DNA from 3 places in the Geobacillus sp. JS12 genome. Region 2 is predicted to be linked to each of the others. Evidence: riboswitches for the same ligand, from Rfam matches in the RefSeq annotation. Region 2 holds a riboswitch; each other region holds the start of a gene.
The links. Region 2 has a riboswitch for cobalamin ahead of metE (5-methyltetrahydropteroyltriglutamate--homocysteine S-methyltransferase). Riboswitches for the same ligand answer to the same signal wherever they lie in the genome.
Positions count from the first base shown of each region.

Region 1: another riboswitch for cobalamin. It lies ahead of A0V43_RS09295 (ABC transporter substrate-binding protein); the one in region 2 lies ahead of metE (5-methyltetrahydropteroyltriglutamate--homocysteine S-methyltransferase).
Region 3: another riboswitch for cobalamin. It lies ahead of A0V43_RS01895 (ribonucleoside-diphosphate reductase subunit alpha); the one in region 2 lies ahead of metE (5-methyltetrahydropteroyltriglutamate--homocysteine S-methyltransferase).

Region 1 is NZ_CP014749.1:1,909,800-1,915,734, reverse strand. Features, by position in the region: gene A0V43_RS09310 (PH domain-containing protein) at 1-180, shown strand, start outside; gene A0V43_RS09305 (IS982 family transposase) at 341-1,219, shown strand; partial or broken gene A0V43_RS21015 (IS982 family transposase) at 1,601-2,009, shown strand; partial or broken gene A0V43_RS09300 (NUDIX hydrolase) at 2,132-2,598, shown strand; cobalamin riboswitch at 2,668-2,866, shown strand; gene A0V43_RS09295 (ABC transporter substrate-binding protein) at 3,007-3,963, shown strand; gene A0V43_RS09290 (FecCD family ABC transporter permease) at 3,950-4,984, shown strand; gene A0V43_RS09285 (adenosylcobinamide amidohydrolase) at 4,981-5,935, shown strand, end outside.
Region 2 is NZ_CP014749.1:3,337,566-3,343,500, reverse strand. Features, by position in the region: gene A0V43_RS16460 (response regulator) at 1-337, opposite strand, end outside; gene A0V43_RS16455 (helix-turn-helix domain-containing protein) at 406-861, opposite strand; partial or broken gene A0V43_RS21070 (helix-turn-helix domain-containing protein) at 844-921, opposite strand; gene A0V43_RS16450 (IS1634 family transposase) at 1,774-3,432, opposite strand; cobalamin riboswitch at 3,545-3,734, shown strand; gene metE (5-methyltetrahydropteroyltriglutamate--homocysteine S-methyltransferase) at 3,874-5,935, shown strand, end outside.
Region 3 is NZ_CP014749.1:362,512-368,446, reverse strand. Features, by position in the region: gene A0V43_RS01910 (HD domain-containing protein) at 1-25, shown strand, start outside; gene A0V43_RS01900 (ribonucleotide-diphosphate reductase subunit beta) at 737-1,777, opposite strand; gene A0V43_RS01895 (ribonucleoside-diphosphate reductase subunit alpha) at 1,891-4,173, opposite strand; cobalamin riboswitch at 4,305-4,499, opposite strand; gene asnB (asparagine synthase (glutamine-hydrolyzing)) at 5,078-5,935, opposite strand, start outside.

The DNA.
Region 1 (5,935 bases), 1.4 Mb from region 2:
GCGGAGCGGAGTTTGGAACTGGCGGCCAAGGTGTTGGCCAACATGCGCGGTGACGGCGCCAATGTGTCGGCGGATTTTCAAGCCGTGAATGAATACGCTTTTCGCTGGCTGACGGAAGCGAAAAAGAACTATACGGTGAAGGATTTCGGCTTTGTGTTTGACAAATATATTCAACAGTGACGAGATGAAGGTTGTATCGGGGAAAGACGCCGTGCCAGAGGCGAGGTATCTTTCCTTAACCCGTGGTGCTAGATAAACTTGAGCAAGCATAAAAATAGCCCTTGCTGGCGGATCTCCTGTAGAATGAAAGTGCGACCTGCCATTCGAAAGGAGAATCCCCATGCAAGAGCACTTTCATTTTACTACAGATCGAGCCAAGATTCAAAAGCAATATGCCGCCATTTTCGTTTTTGTTTCTGCTCAACTTTCATGCATTCAGGTGCATCTTCACCGTCGAAATCGCCATTTGGTAAAGCAAGAGGACGCTGTCATCATCGCCATTCATCTTTTAGGAAAGCTGCTCGGTTTTACATCCGAACGGGCATGGCATCGTTTTGTCACGGGAAATTTGTTCACAAACGGCTCGTTTCTTGAACGCTCCCGATACAACCGCCGTTGCCGGGCGCTTGGTTTCGCCATCAAATGGATCCGTCATGAGCTGGCAAAACGCGGTCAACATCATGCCTATGCCGTCGTTGACAGCTTGCCGCTCCCGTTGTGCCATACGGCAAGAATGCATCGCGTCAAACAATTTCAAGAGATGGCAGACATCGGATATTGCGCTTCCAAAAAGCAATGGTACTACGGATTGAAGCTGCACCTTCAAGTGACTGATCAAGGGCTGCCGATGGGATATGTTATCACCGAAGCGTCTTGTCACGACCGGGTGGCCGCTGAAACCGTCATGACGCAAATTCCACATCCGTATAACTTCGGTGACAAAGGGTATATCAGCCAAACGCTGCGAAAGAAGCTGTACGAAGAGCACCGAGTCGCGTTTTGGACGCCCGTCCGAAACAATCAGCGAATTCGCCAATCGGATGCATGGAAACAATGGATGAAGCGAAAACGTAAAGTGGTGGAAACCGTGTTTTCGATTTTAGTCGATTCGTATCGGATCACCAAGATTCGCGCGAACTCGGTTTCTGGATTTGAAACGGCACTGGATGGTATTTTACTGGCTTACTCACTTGTTGTTCTCGGGCTAGTTGAGCGCTAGCGCTCAACTAGCACCACGGGTTTAAGGTATATAAGCTGTAATAAAGAATTTCCACGGTTTTGTATTAATGTTCAAGCCAGTATATAATGCGAGTATGCCGAGAGTCTGGTGGATAAACACTTTTTTGAATTAAGTGTTTTAAGACACAGAAGGAATATTAAAATATAGGTTTGGAAATTTTTAATTTACACTCTATTTTTACCGCGTTATCAATTATAAGAAGAAGTTAAATTCTGAATATATATAAAAAGATATGTATTGCATGATGTTTAGTTACCCGTGGTGCTAGATAAAATCAGACGAGCATAAAAATAGTCCTTGTATGAAAATCTCCTTTTAAAATGAAAGTGCTCACCTAACATTAGAAAGGAGAAATATCCCATACAAGAGCGTCTTCATTTTACAACGGATCAAGCGGAAATTCAAAAGCAATATACGGCGATCTTGTTCTTGGTATCAGCGCAACTGTCTGGCGGCTCTAAATGTATTGTAGCGCTGAAATCGTCATTTGTTAAAGCAAGGAAATGGGTCATAATCGCCATTCATATTCTTGGAAAGTTGTTTTGTTTTACTTCGGAACGAGCAGGGTATCAGTATGTCATTGGAAACTTATTCACTAGGGAGATGTTCCCTGAACGCTCTCGATATAACTGTTGTTGTCGGTTGCTCCGTTTTTCCGTTAAATAGAGTTTTTCTAATAGATCCGTCACCAACTAGCGAGGCACGGACAACATCATGCCTATGCTGTTGTGGAGATCTTGTCCCTCTTGCGCTGTGTCATCACGTGAGGCGTTAATGTTCAACTAGCACCACGGATTTTCCTTATTTTTTTCAAGATGGCAGTATAGATGGGGCAGCTGCTTTTTTTCTGCAGGAGAGAGCTAGGATCATTCCGCGATGTAGGAGGAGAGCTTGATGGATAAACACCAACAAGCCATTATCACCGTTTCAGCCTATATTACGAATGACACGGGAGAGGTTTTGCTTGTTAAAAGCTATGACCGCTCCGATACGTGGGAAATGCCGGGTGGACAAGTTGAACCGGGCGAGCCGCTCGATCGGGCCGTTCATCGTGAGGTGCATGAAGAGACTGGCGTTGACATCCGTCTCATTGGGGTCAGCGGCGTGTACTACAATGAAACTAAAAATATCATAAACATTGCATTTAAAGCGACATATGTGAAAGGAAACGTTTTTCCCAGCCTGAGGAAATTCAAGAGGCGAAGTTTGTGTTGATCGATGAGTCGAATATTGATGAATATGTGACATGGCCGCATTTGAAATCGCGGGTGCTCGATGCGATGAAAAGGGGATGCTCTGTTCCGTATGAAGCATGGGTCATGAATCCGTCTCGATTATCTACAAGAGTGGGAAGGTGAAGTGCTGTAAATTCATAGTTGTCAAATGCTAAACGCTGCATTATTATAAAAATGTCCATATCCCATAACTGAATCCATTCGCAGCAAGGTGCCGAAAAGGCTTAATAGGGAATCCGGTGGGAATCCGGAGCTGTCCCCGCAACTGTCAATGCGGACGAAATGAAATCGCCACTGTACGGACAGATGGCTTGCGCTGTTTTCCGTACGGGAAGGCTTCAGAGTAGGATGAAGCATGAGCCAGTAGACCTGCCTTGCTTGCCGCAGTTTCCGAATCTTCGGGGGTGAGACGCGGAAACAGTCGTACAGGGCATTGTTGTGCCCATTGGCGGTCTGTTTCGCGCTCATTCCCAGATTTAGGCGGAATGGGCGTTTTTTATTGTACATACATCACTGAAGGGGGAATGACGGATGAAACGTTGGACATGGCCGGCGGTGGTGGCGGTGTTCTTCCTTTTGGCCGCCGTGCTCGTCGGCTGCGGCGGGGCGAATGGCAGCACCGAGCCTGCGAAAAAAGAAGAACCGAAAACGGAACAAGCGGCGTTTCCGGTGACGGTGAAAGACGGGCTTGGCGAGGATGTCACGATCAAAGCGGAACCGAAAAAGATCGTCTCGCTCATCCCAAGCAATACGGAAATCGCCTATGCGTTGGGGTTGGGCGATAAGATCGTCGGCGTCAGCGATTTTGACAATTATCCGGAAGACGTCAAAACGAAAACGAAAATCGGCGGCATGGAATTCAACGTCGAGAAAATCATTTCGCTCCAACCCGACCTTGTCTTGGCCCACGCGTCAAGCGCCCATAACTCGCGCGATGGCCTCAAGCAATTGAAAGACGCCGGCATCACCGTGCTTGTCGTGAATGACGCGAAGTCGTTCGACGATGTGTATGCGTCCATCGAATTGATCGGCAAAGCGACCGGGACGACAGACAAAGCGAAGCAAGTGATTAAGGATATGAAAGAGAAGCTTGCGCAAATTCAAGAAAAAGCGAAACAAATCCCGGCGGACAAACAAGCGAACGTCTGGATTGAAGTGTCGCCGCCGCCGCAAATTTATACAGCCGGCAAAGGGACGTTTATGGATGAGATGCTTCAAGTGATTTCAGCGAAAAACGTCGCCGGCAGCTTGGAAGGCTGGCCGATGGTGACGGAAGAAAAAGCAGTGGCCTATAAGCCGGACGTCATCATCACCACATACGGCGGAGCGAAGCAAGTGTTTGCGCGCGCCGCTTGGAAAGACGTGCCGGCGGTGAAAAACAAGCGGGTGTATGACGTCAACACCGACTTAGTAAGCCGCCCGGGTCCGCGCCTTGTCGAAGGGGTCGAGGAACTTGCCAAAGCCATTTACCCGGATGTGTTCAAGTAAAACGTGGATGTATATATTGGCCGTCACGGCGGCCATGTTATCGTTGCTCGTAGGGATATCGACAGGATCGCTGTCGATTCCCTTTTCTTCTATTGTTCGCATTCTTGCGTCCGAATGGTTTGGTATGCCGCTTCCGTCTGACATTCCGGCCGATTGGGTGCCGATCGTGATGGCGATCCGCTTGCCGCGCGTCGTGCTCGCTTTTTTGGTCGGGGCGTCATTGGCGCTGGCCGGGTCCGCGTTTCAAGGGCTGTTAAAAAATGCGCTCGCCGATCCGTACACGCTCGGCGTCTCGTCCGGCGCCTCGGTCGGGGCGGTGCTCGTCATCTTTCTCGGCTGGCAATGGCCGCTCTTTGGCACGTTCACGCTGCCGATCGTGAGCATTTTATGCGGCATGGCGACGCTTGTCGCCGTTTTGGCGTTCACTCGCGCGGTTGAGCCGCAGCTGTCGGTTGAGACGATCATTTTAGCCGGCATTATCTTCGGCGCGTTTTTCAGCGCGTTCATTTCACTGATGATCGCTTTGACCGGGGAAGAATTGCGGCAAATCATCTCATGGCTGATGGGAAGCGTCGCGATGCGCGGCTGGAAATACAGCGGGCTTTTGTTGCCGTTTTTTCTCATCGGCGCGGCGGTGCTTCTCGCCAACGGCCGCGAGTTGAACGCGTTTGCTTTTGGCGAGGCGGCGGCGCTTCATGTCGGCGTTGATGTTACGCGCCGAAAAGTCATCATTTTGACGGCGGCGGCGCTGCTCACCGGCGCGGCGGTGTCGGTGTCCGGGACGATCGGTTTTGTTGGGCTCGTTGTTCCGCATATGGTTCGGCTTGTGTGCGGGCCAAACTACCGGGTGCTGCTGCCGCTGTCGCTCTTGTATGGCGGGGCGTTTCTTGTGCTTGCCGATGTGGCGGCGCGGACGATCATCGAACCGCGCGAACTGCCGATCGGCGTCATCACCGCGCTGATCGGCGCCCCGCTATTTGCCGTCTTGTTTTTCCGAAAAATGAAGCGAAAGATGGGATGATGATGCTCGAGGTGCGGGCCGTATCGCATCGGTATGGACCAAAGCAAGTGCTTGATCGTGTGACGTTTTCCGTGGAAAAAGGGGAGCTTTTTGGCATCGTCGGGCCGAACGGCAGCGGAAAAACGACGCTGCTGAAACTCATTTGCAAAGAGCTTCCGCTTGCCAGCGGTGAGATCAAGATTCATGGCCAGCCGCTTTTGGCGCTGTCTGCGAAGCAATGGGCGCGGTTTGCCGCCGTCCTGCCGCAGACAGTGGAGGCGGCGGCCGGCTATACGGTGAGAGAAACGGTGGCGCTCGGCCGCTACGCCCATCAGCGCGGCTTGTTTCCGACGTGGACAAAAGAGGATGAAGCGGCGGTTCAAGAAGCGCTTCGTGCGGTCGGCTTGGCTGATAAAATCGATGAGCCGCTTGAGCGGCTAAGCGGCGGCGAGCGGCAGCGCGCCTATTTGGCGCGGGCGCTTGCCCAAAAGCCGCAGCTGCTCTTGCTGGATGAGCCGACGAACCATATGGATGTGAGCGGCCAAGTCCGGCTTTTGGACCGGCTCGCGGAAGCTGCCCGCTCCCGCGATTTGACGGTCGTCGCCGTCTTTCACGATATGAACGTCGCTAGCTTATATTGCGACCGGGTGCTTGTGTTAAAAGAAGGAAAAACAGCGGCGCTTGGAACGCCGACAGATGTGATGACGCCGGCGCTGCTTGAGGAAGTGTTTGCCGCGCCGATTGTGCGTCTGGCTCATCCGGCGGCGGCAAAGCCGATGTTTTCGTTCGTGCCGAAAGGGAAACAAGAAGAATCGTCGGCCGGCGGGCTGCGTTTGTCCTTTCTTGATGACGCCGCTGTTCTGGCCTCCTGCCAGCCGCTTCGCGTCCTGTCCTCGGCATTGATCGGCGCTGGGTTTCAATGGGCGACCCATTTTGTCAACCGCCAAGTCGGGTTGGATTACGATTGCGGCG
Region 2 (5,935 bases):
TTAAAAAATATCCTTTTGCACCGTATTGAATGGCGTCTAGAATGTATTCATCATCATCAAACGTCGTCAAGATGAGCGGCTTTGTCTTCGTCTGCTCGCATAGAAGCTTTGTCGCTTCCACTCCATTCATGTTCGGCATGCGCACATCCAATAACGCGACATCAACTTCATGATGTCGACAATATTCCACTGCCTCTTTCCCATCGCCTACAGTCGCGGCGACATCAAACTCGTCATACGTGCTTAAGATGATCCGCAGCCCTTCGCGGACAAAAGGATTGTCATCGGCGATGAGCACTTTTATGCGCGGAACATGGGACGAAGAGTGATGTTCCATCTTTACCCACCCCTTTTCATCATGACGCCTGTCCACTACCTCGCGTGCATGATTTTCATGGTTTACTTTCATCTTTCCAAAACCGGAGGAACTATTCTTTCAACGTGGACCATTCGTGCACACAAACATATGCCTTCAAGGCGGCCTTCTGTCCAGCGAGTGAGAAAATGATTGTACACAAATCGGCAACATCCTATGATGCTCCGGATATACGGTTCCTGTTCTTTTGTCGGATAGAGACGGACGGAACAGGCTTGGCGCATTCCAATCGTCAAGAAAATTATACCATATTGCGCTTCCTCCCACTCCTTTAAGGGGGAGAGGAGCACAAGATTTCTGTAATGAATAAGGGCGATTTTTTCCGTTGCCACAGAGGAAATGAACCAAAGCAAGAGCAGGCCGAACCGAGTCGACGCTGGGATGCGTCCGGTGTTGCCAAGAGTAGCTGTCGGATCAAGACATGGGAACAGAGCCAAGCTCGATCGAATAGGCAAAACGGAAGGCAGGTCGAGGTGCCCATTCACCAACGGAGCGATCATCCTGTACCGAAACAGTGCGATGTCGTGTCTCATCGACTTATCCATCTGGATCTCCTCCTCGTCTTTCCCACCATCCATATACATTTGAATGTCAATGACAAAGTCGTGAAACTTGATCAAATTTCCTCCCCATCTTTGAAACAAATGGAAATTTCCGCCCGAAACGGCTCCTCACCACAACATGTACTTGACAAGCAATACAGCTTCCTGCACAAAGATTTGAAAAAATCACTGATTTGTTGATTTTCCCTTACAAGCGTAAATGGGGTATGTTCAGAAAAAATCATGTACAACTTTTGGTGAAGAGCCTCCGAAACAATTCACAAAAAATTTAGCACACTCTTCAGAAAAGAGGGAAAAGGCTTTCTGAAAGAATGTACAAGAAACGGTGTTTTGTTTTCGCAGAAAAGTTCCATGGGCAGCGCACTTTGCCCTCCACCCGGGGATGAAAATCACACGTCAGTCCTGCATTTTCACAAAAACATATTTTTACATAAAATACTAATATTAACTCAAAAAATATCCCTGCTTACTATGCCGTTATACCTCTTAAAACCCCTTCACAAAAACATTTCAGTTGAAAAAAACAAAAAATTCGGCTCTTCACCAAAAGTTGTACTTGATTTTTTCTGAACATACCCCATTTACGCTTGTGAGGGAAAATCAACAAATCAGTGATTTTTGCACATCTTTGTGCAGGAAACCGTATTGCTTGTCAAGTACATGTTGTGGTGAAGAGCCAAAAATTCTTTTATTCTAAATTTTATACCTCACATTTCGCACCCTAACAAGGTCAAAACGAAGGATTTTTTATTTAGTTTTTCAGAATAACTTTTTGACCAACACAACGAGCGATGGCAATCCTTTTTTTACCATCGCTGGTCGTTCCGTATCACGTTACACGTAGATGCTCTCATCCATGCCCAATCCCTGCAGAATCCTTCGCTGGTCCGGGTTGAGGGGGCGATCGAGTGCGCGTTGGATGCGCCCGTCTGGCAGCTCCAGCAGGATGACGTTCACATATTGAAACAGCTGAAAAATCGCCTGTCCCGTTGGCCGTGTCAACTTGCGGCCTCCCGCACCCTTTAACGGACGTTCGGGTGTGATGAACTGGCGCACCCGGCGCTGAAAAACGCGGTAAATCGCTAGGGCCAACAGAAACAAATAGCCCAATACGGCGACCCGTTCCGGTTTTTTGACGTAAATCTCATCGGTGAAAAACGGATCTTTCAAAAACGCGAAGTTCATTTCCACCGAGATTTGCCCTTTATACAGCTTCAAGATCTCTTGGGCATCCATTTGTTGGCCCTTCCATTCCTTCGGAACGGTCGTGACGAGGACAAACCGGGACGCTTTCCGTCTTGCCTGTTCCCATGCCGGTTGGTCGAATTCGACGTTTAGGCGAAGGGTGTACAGCGTCTCCGTCTCGGGCTCCGCCCCTTTTTTCGGCCGTCCGCGCCGTTTTTTCGGACGCACGATCTCTTCGACCGCGGCCTCCACTCGATGAAACCGAGGGCGAAGGGACGCCTTGAGGGACGTCAAGGCTTGTTCGGCGTCTTCGCGGCAGGAGAAGGGGTGGCGCTCCCAACGGACTTGTTCCTCACAAAGAAGCTCCGCTTCTTTGACCCGCTCTTTTTCGAGCGTCTTTCCTTTGCGCTGGTCGAGGGCGCTCGATTCGACGACGATCAGCCGAACCGAGTGGCCTTCATAGGTCGAGGCCGTTTCCCATACCCGATACGTAGCGCCGTTTCTCTCCGCTAGGGTAAAGGGTTTGCTCCACGGGATGTGAGGCGAATCGGCCTCCGCGAGCGCCTGTTTCACGATCCGGAGCGATGAAGGGCCTCTGGTGATCAAAAAGGCACGGGCGGCTTTGGTCTGCGCCAAGGTGTCTTTTGTCATCGCGGCGGAATCGGCCACGTAAATCCACTCATCGTCGATCTTGGCTTGTTTAAACTGTTCGTGGATCCGCGACAGCACCTCAGGATTCCACGCCTTATCCGATCGATTGCCGTCGTGCACATCGCCGTAAAACGGGATGCCGTCCTCGTTGCCGACCAGTCCAAAGCCGATCTGTTTTTGCCAACGATGATGGCGGTTGTAGCCATGTGTGATCTGCAGAGCCTCCAACGAGGCCGATTCATAGGCTCCGTAAACCGTCTTGTCCGTCGTATCGGCATGAAAGACTCGGAGGGAAAGGCCTTCTTTGCGATAAATATGAATCAAGCAAGTGCTGATGACCTTGTGAATATCGGCCTCATACAAGCGATCGAGATGACGAGCCAAGGCATCGTCGTTCAACCAGGAAGGTTGGAGACCGGGACGGATGAGTTTCTCTAAATCGATCTCCTGAGCCCATCGTTCTAAGTGAACCAGGGCTTGCCGGCCGTCAAATAGATTGTAAAGGATGGCCTGAACGGCATCGCTGACTCGTGTTTGGCACTGTGGATCGACGGGGACAAGATGGTCAATCAAGCGGGGGATGTCCAGCTTTTTGACTAGAACACTTATTATATTCAAATAATCATTACGACAGATCCCTTTGACTTTCACATTCATGAGAGAAAAACTCCTTTACATTCCTTGTGTGTCAAGGATTCATTCGACATCGGAACAAAAAATCCTCCCGATTTTCGTCGGAAGGGTGCGAAATGTGAGTTATACAACCAAATAATCAGTTCACGCAACAGGTGGTTCACACATGCGGTGAACCTTAAAAGGGAAGTTTGGTGAAAATCCAACACGGTCGCGCCACTGTGATGCAGAGCTGTTTATCACAATCCACTGTTTCATTTGAAATGGGAAGGAGATAAACAGCGATGAAGCTAAGTCAGGAGACCTGCCTGTTGTATGCACTTTCGACCTACGCGTCATAGGGAGGAGTGAGGACATATGATATTGAGGCACTTCACGTATCTCAATACAAGCTAGTTATACCCTCCTTCCGTTGGAAGAGGGTTTTTTGCTTGATTGGGATCAAATAACTGGAGGTGCTTCCACATGTTCATCCGCAGTTCAAATGTAGGGTATCCACGCATTGGGGAGAAAAGAGAATGGAAAAAGACGTTAGAATCGTTTTGGAATGGGCAGATCACCAAAGAACAATGCACCAAAATGATGGAAGCGATTCGACTTGATTCGATTCGTAAACAGATGGAGAAAGGAATCGATCTCATTCCAATTGGAGATTTTTCTTTATACGATCACGTATTAGATACAGCATTCATGTTTGGATATATTCCAGAGCAATTTCAACAAATAGACGATACACTTGAGCAATATTTTGCGATGGCACGCGGGACAAATGGGCAACATGCGCTTGAAATGACGAAATGGTTTAATACAAATTACCATTACATCGTGCCTGAAATTGGACAAACAAAGCCAAGATTAGTGGAGAATCGCCTATTGAAAGAATACAACCTTGTAAAAGAAACATTCGATTTAGAAACAAAACCTGTGTTGCTTGGACCGATTACGTTTCTTTTGCTTTCTAAGCAATACGATCGACACGAGTGGCGCAAACATCTCGCACGATTAGTTCCTGTTTATGTAGAATTATTCAAACAACTAAGCGAAGCGGGCGTGTCATTCGTCCAAATCGATGAACCGATTCTCGTCCAAGATATAGACGATGACATCGTCGATGCATTTCGTGATGTATATGAAGTTTTTCATCGCGGTGTACCAAATATAAACCTTATTTTACAAACATATTTTGATAGCGTGTCGCATTATCGTGAAATCGTTGCTTTACCTGTCGCAGGCATTGGGCTTGACTTTGTACATGATAATGGCGAAAACATGAAAAACATAAACACCTATGGATTTCCGAAAGATAAAATATTAGTTGCTGGGATTGTAGATGGCCGCAATGTATGGAAAAGTTCGCTTGCCCAAAAAGCGACGCTCCTTCACCATCTAGCAAACGTTGCTGAACAACTGATCATTCAACCGTCTTGCAGCTTACTGCACGTCCCTGTCACGACAAAACACGAACATTCACTGCCGCCGGAGCTCGCTGGGGCTTTATCATTTGCCGATGAAAAATTAGATGAAATACGTATGCTGACAGAATATATGAAAGGAAACACAACAATCGACAAGCTAATCCAATACGACGAACAAACAAACAGTAATTTAGCCAAGTTCCGCAAACAACAAGAACAAATAAACGAGATCACAGCCGTTCCGGTAAGCCGAACACCTTACAGCAAACGACGAAAGATACAACAATCACATTTGCAACTCCCGCTGTTGCCGACAACGACAATCGGCAGCTTCCCGCAGACGAGCGACGTGCGCCGAGCTCGGATGAAGTGGAAAAAAGGGGAATGGAACGATCATCAATATAAGTCCTTTATAAAGAAAGAAATCGCAAAATGGATCGACATTCAAGAGCAACTGCAGCTCGACGTGCTTGTCCATGGGGAATTTGAGCGCACAGATATGGTAGAATTTTTCGGTGAAAAGCTGCAAGGCATGGCATGCACGACAAACGGCTGGGTACAATCGTATGGATCACGTTGTGTTCGCCCGCCCATTATTTTTAGCCATGTGTCCTACCAACAACCGATGACCGTAGAAGAAACGGTATATGCCCAGTCGCTGACCCATAAACCTGTCAAAGGCATGCTGACAGGCCCTGTAACCATGTTAAACTGGTCGTTCGTTCGCGACGACATTCCACGAAAACATGTGCTGACACAGCTCGCCTTGGCCATTCGTGAAGAAGTGTTGCGCTTGGAAGCGAAAGGCATACGCATCATTCAAGTCGATGAACCAGCATTGCGGGAAGGATTGCCATTGAAAAAGGAAAAACACGCATCCTATTGGGAAGATGCCGTTATGGCGTTTCGTCTTGCTACCTCATCAGTGAAAGAGGAAACGCAAATTCATACCCATATGTGCTATTCACAGTTTGAACAGATGATGCATGTCATCGATAAACTTGATGCCGACGTCATTTCCATTGAATCATCGCGAAGCCATGGTGAGCTTATTGCTGCATTTGAAACATATGAGTACAAAAAAGAAATCGGCTTAGGGGTTTATGACATTC
Region 3 (5,935 bases), 750 kb from region 2:
AGAGCGGCTCGGGGATATTGTTTGACCGCTTGCCTTGATGTCGCCATTCCCCTTGAACAGACGCGAAACATCGCCACGAATAATGTATGCTCTGAACGGAAACAGCTCACCCTTTCATCAGGTGGGCTGCTCGCGCGCCAGCGACACAGAACGATACACACCATCGAATGCCCTCTTATATCCTCATCGTCCACTTACGCTTTAAGACTGCTTGGCACCATCTGTCCCGCCAAAACGCCCGCTGCCGTTCTTCCCAAAAAACGGAAAGCCTTGGAGCACCGTCGCAACGCACCGTTTTCCTGCACTTACCGCTCTCTTCTTCGTAAATGTTCAATTTAACATCTTTCCGAAAGAAGTCTCCCACTTCGAAGCGAAGTGAAAGTGGGAGATGAATGTCGGTTGGCGTCAGCCAACGAATAGGATAGAATATGGCTAGAACGGACACCTTCGGAACGAAGGGAAGCATAAAGGGTTCTTGTGTGTGGCTTACCGTTCGGCGAACACACACAAGTCGCTCGAAGCCCCCATCTCTAAGCGAAGCGTAGGTGGTGGGTAGTTCACAAGGACGTTTTTTCTCATTATACCAAGGTAAGGCGCCCAAGCCTACCGTCCGACAACAAGCCGCAACATCTCTTTTCCTTTTCTCTTCCCCATTGTATAATGCAGCGAGAATCCCTCCGTTAATCATGTTTTCCGGTAAAAAACCGCGTTGGACGATGCCCCAACGCGGTTTTCCTTACAGCTCATCAAACCCATTATCGACTTGCACTTTCGTATATTGGCGCGGTTTTTGCTCGAAGAAGTCTGATTTGCCGAGGTCGACTTCTTCATACGCTTTAATCCAGCGGAGCGGGTTCGTCCGATAGCCGTCAAACGGGCGGTCAAAACCGAGCTGATGAGCGCGGACGTTGGCGTAAAACTTAATGTACGCTTCCAAATCAGCCAAGTCGATGCCATCGATGTCATTCCCGATGATTTCCCCGGCCCATTCGATTTCCAGCTCAGCCGCTTTCGTAAACGTTTCACGGACAAAATCGGAAAGCTCCGGCGTCCGATACTCCGGGTATTCGTTCAACACTTCTTTGAAAATTTTCGCAAACAAATCAACATGAATGTGCTCGTCGCGGTTGATGTAATTGATCATCGTGCTCGTCGCCACCATTTTTTGCTGGCGCGCGAGGTTGTAGAAAAAGGCGAACCCCGAGTAGAAAAACAATCCTTCTAAAATGACGTCAAAGACGATCGACCGCAGCAAATGTTCCACGTTCGGATCTTCGGCAAACGCCTTGTAGCCGTTCGTCACAAAATCGTTCCGCTTGCGCAGCGTCGGTTCGTTCCGCCAAAAGTCGAATACTTCATCTTGCTTCGCTTTCGGCACAAGGCTCGAGAGCACGTACGAATAGGAATGGTTGTGAATGACTTCCTGCTGGGCGAGCATGATCATGAGCGCATTGATGCTCGGGTCCGTAATGTAATCGGCGACGCGCCCAGCGTAGTCGGTTTGGATGCTGTCAAGCAGCGCCAAGAGTCCGATGATTTTCAAAAACGCATCCTGCTCGCGGTCGGTCAGCTGCGGAAACTGCTTCACATCTTGCGACATATTGATTTCAAACGGCGTCCAAAAGTTGGCGAGCATTCGCTTATATTTCGCATACGCCCATGGGTAGGCGATATCGTCCCAGTTCAACACATTCGAGCAGCGGCCGTTGATGATGCCCGTCGAACGGTTCGGCGCCTCTGGATCCATAATCGGCCGTTTGACTAAGCGGATCGTCATGGTGTCGATTCCTTCCTTTCTCTTTCAAGTATCGTGATGCGCGACCAACCGCGGACGCCCCTCCCGCACAAGGAAGGGAAAGCCCGACCAAAGGCGTTTGTTGCGCCCCATGGTCAGCTCGCGCAAGAATCGCACTCGTCGATCGTCCCCGATGTCGAACGCACGTAATACGTCGTTTTCAACCCCGACTTCCATGCCGTCAAATGTAAATCGAGCAGCTCTTTTGCCTTAATCGTGTTCATGACGTAGAAGTTAAAGGAGATGGCTTGGTCGATATGGCGCTGGCGGGCGGCGTTTTGCTTGATGCTCCAACGTTGGTCGATATGGTACGCCGATTTGTAATACCATGTCGTCTGTTCGTTTAAATCCGGCACCGTAACGGGAATCTTATAATCTTTCTTTTCCTCGGCGTATACTTTTAAGAAAATGGGATCAATGCTTGCCGTACTGCCAGCGATGATCGACGTCGATGCGTTCGGGGCGATGGCCATGATATAGCCGTTGCGCATCCCGTAGCGGGCCACATCTTGCTTCAGCCGATCCCAATCCAATTCACCGTGGCTTTCGTAGCCGCGCCGCTCAAAATAAGCGCCCGTCTGCCAGTCCGACCCCGGAAACGCCGGGTAGCTCCCTTTCTCTTTGGCGAGCTCCATGCTCGCTTGAATCGCCAAATACGCGATCGTTTCATACAGCTCGTCGGCATAGCGGACCGCTTCCTCCGACTCCCAGCGAATACCTTTTAACGCCAAAAGATGATGCCAGCCAAAGGTTCCAAGCCCGACAGCGCGGTATTTTTCGTTCGTCAGGCCGGCCTGCAGCACCGGAATATTGTTTAAATCAATGACATTATCGAGCATCCGCATTTGAATCGGGATGAGCCGCGCTAAAACCCCATCGGTCACCGCCCGCGCCAAGTTGATCGACGATAAATTGCAGACGACAAAATCGCCTGGGATTTTCTCAATGATGATCATCCCGTCTTTTACATATTGCCGCTTCATCACCGTTGGGCTTTGGTTTTGCGCGATTTCCGTGCAAAGGTTGCTGCAGTAGATCATCCCGAGATGGCGATTCGGATTTTGCCGGTTCACTTCATCGCGGTAAAACATAAACGGCGTCCCCGACTCGAGCTGGCTGCGCATGATGCTTTTCATCACGTCGATCGCCGGCACTTTTTCTTTCGACAGCCTTGGTTCGTTGACGCATTGCCAGTATTTCTCGCGGAAACTCCCGCACCCTTTTTCCTCATCATAAAAATCCTCCAAGCTAAACCCCATCACCTTCCGCACTTCATGCGGATCAAACAAATACCAGTCGCCGCGCTGTTCGACTTGCTCCATGAACAAATCAGGGATGCAAACGCCGGTGAACAAATCATGCGTCCGCAGCCGTTCGTCGCCGTTGTTGAGCCGCGCATCGAGAAACGCAAAAATGTCTTTATGCCATACATCCAAATAGACGGAAATGGCCCCTTTTCGCTGTCCCAACTGATCGACGCTCACCGCTGTATTGTTCAACTGCTTCATCCACGGGATGACGCCGGAGGAGACCCCTTTGAACCCTTTAATGTCGCTGCCGCGCGAACGGATTTTCCCCAAATAAACGCCGATGCCGCCGCCCGATTTCGACAAGTTGGCGATGTCGGTGTTGCTGTCATAAATCCCTTGCAAGCTGTCATCGACCGTGTCGACAAAGCAGCTCGACAGCTGGCCGTACGACTTCCCGGCATTAGCAAGCGTCGGCGTCGCCACAGTCATGTATAAGTTGCTTAACGCCCAATACGCTTCCTTCACGAGCTCAAGGCGCCGCTTGGGTGGTTCATTCGCCATGAGCGTCATGGCGATGACCAAAAACCGCTCCTGCGGCAATTCATACAGCCGTCGCTCATAATCGCGGGCCAAATACCGATCCGCGAGCGTGCGCAGCCCAATGTACGTAAACAGCTTGTCCTTCTCCGGATCAAGAAACGCACCGATGGCATCAATTTCTTCTTTCGTATAACGTTCAAGCAAGAACGGGCTGTACACCCCTTGTTCTGTCAGCGCAACAAGCAGCGCGTAGAAATCGCCATACCGCTCGCGTTCATCGTACCCGCGCTGCCGTGCCGCCTCGCGGTACAGTTTCTGCAAATACAGCCGGGCGCACACAAACGTCCATTCCGGCTCATCTTCATCAATGTAAGAAAGTCCTTCCAAAATAGCCGTTTGGTGCAGCTGTTCTACCGTGACGGACTCCTTTCGACTGAGAAGCTGCCAAACACGCTCGACGTATTCATCAAGCGACAGACGGCCAAATCCAGCGGCGGCTTGCCCAATCAGCGACGCAAACTCTTCACGTGAAAACGAAACCGGCTTCCCTTGGTCATCGAGGATGATCATTTTCGTCAATACGGTCATTCGTTTCCCCTCTCCTTCCATAAAAAAATCCGCTCGGGCAGGCGAGCGGATGAAACGACAGACGGAAAAAAGGCATACGAAACCCTTTTTCTTTTCCCCTATCGTTTCATCTTCTCACACCCCGAAGAACATGAAACGTTCCAAGCAAGGCAGGTCTCCTGACTCGTGCATCGTCCTACTTTGGGGCCTTCCCAGCGGCGCGCCGAACGGCTCTTGCCGCCAGTGGCCATCCCATTTCGTCCGCACATACAGTTGCGGGGCAGTTCCGGATTCGCACCGGATTCCCTATTAAGTCCTGATGGACACCATTGCTTGGCAGAACGATATGTAGTTGTACAACAAGACTTCAAAACCAATATATAGTATTTAGCATCCTGATGGAACAAGCATATACCAAAACCGGGAAAATTGCAAGAGTGAGTGAATCAAATTTTCTCTTCCACATAAAAATCGTTCCTTGTTCATATTTCGTTCATAAAAACTTGCTACGATTCACCATGTACGAATCATATGAAGGAGGGGACGCAAAATGGGATTCAAACGCCCAATCTCAACCGCCCATCAAAATCGAACATCAAAACGAACTATATAGATGCAACGAAAAAGTTTAACATATCCTTGATGGAAAAGTCACTTGTCCATTTTTCGACTGTCGAAGGCAAGCCACAGGCTTGCCTCCGTCACGCCAAGGCGTAACGGAAGACCGAACAACCACCCGCTTCACAGACCCATACATGGGTCTGAAAGCGGCGTTGTTCGGTCGCCCGACAGTCGATCAAATGCTCGGTAAAAGCTACAAATGTTAAAGCTTCAAATTGCATCTATATAAATTCCTTCGCTCGGAAATCAGCCTCTTTCGATGAACAAGCGTCCCGACTGAGCTCCGGGACGCTTCATTTCCCTGCTACGCCTCCAAAACAGACGCTGGCCGCTTCTCGCTTTGTGCGGATGGAGCAAAATCGTACTTCTTTTCCACATAGACTTGATGCCAAACCATAAACGCCAAGACCGTCCACAGCTTGCGGCTATGGTCCGCCTTGTGGCGGGCATGTTCATCCAGCAGCCGATAGAGCACGTCCTTATGGAACAGATGATCGGTTTCGCTTTCGTTGATGAGCTGTCTCGCCCAGTCATACATTTCGTTTTTCAGCCAGTGGCGAATCGGCACGGGAAACCCTAATTTTTTCCGGTTTAACACATGATCCGGTACGATGCCCTCAGCCGCTTTGCGCAAAATATATTTCGTCGTGCCGTTGGCTGTTTTCATGTTAGGGGCGATTTGCCTAGCAACCTCAAATACCTTTTTGTCTAAAAAGGGAACGCGCAGCTCAAGCGAATGGGCCATCGTCATTTTGTCCGCTTTGACTAAAATATCGCCCCTTAGCCATGTATGAATATCAATATACTGCATCCGGTTGACGGGTGGGTCATGAAGCGTTTCGCGGTAAAAAGGAGCCGTCACCGCCGTATATTCGCGCCCCTCTTGGTACGTGTTGAGCAACGCCGCTTTTTCCTTTTCGCTATAGATTTTCGCATTGCCGACATACCGTTCTTCAAGCGGCGTCGTTCCGCGCTCCAAAAAGCTTTTTCCTTTCATTCCGTCCGGAAGCATCTTCGCGATCACCCGCAACACCGCTTTTACGATGTTTGGCATGCGCGCAAACAGCCGCAACGACTCTGGTTCGCGGTAAATGTTGTAGCCGCCAAACAGCTCGTCCGCCCCCTCGCCGGAAAGCACAACCGTGACGTGCTTTCTCGCCTC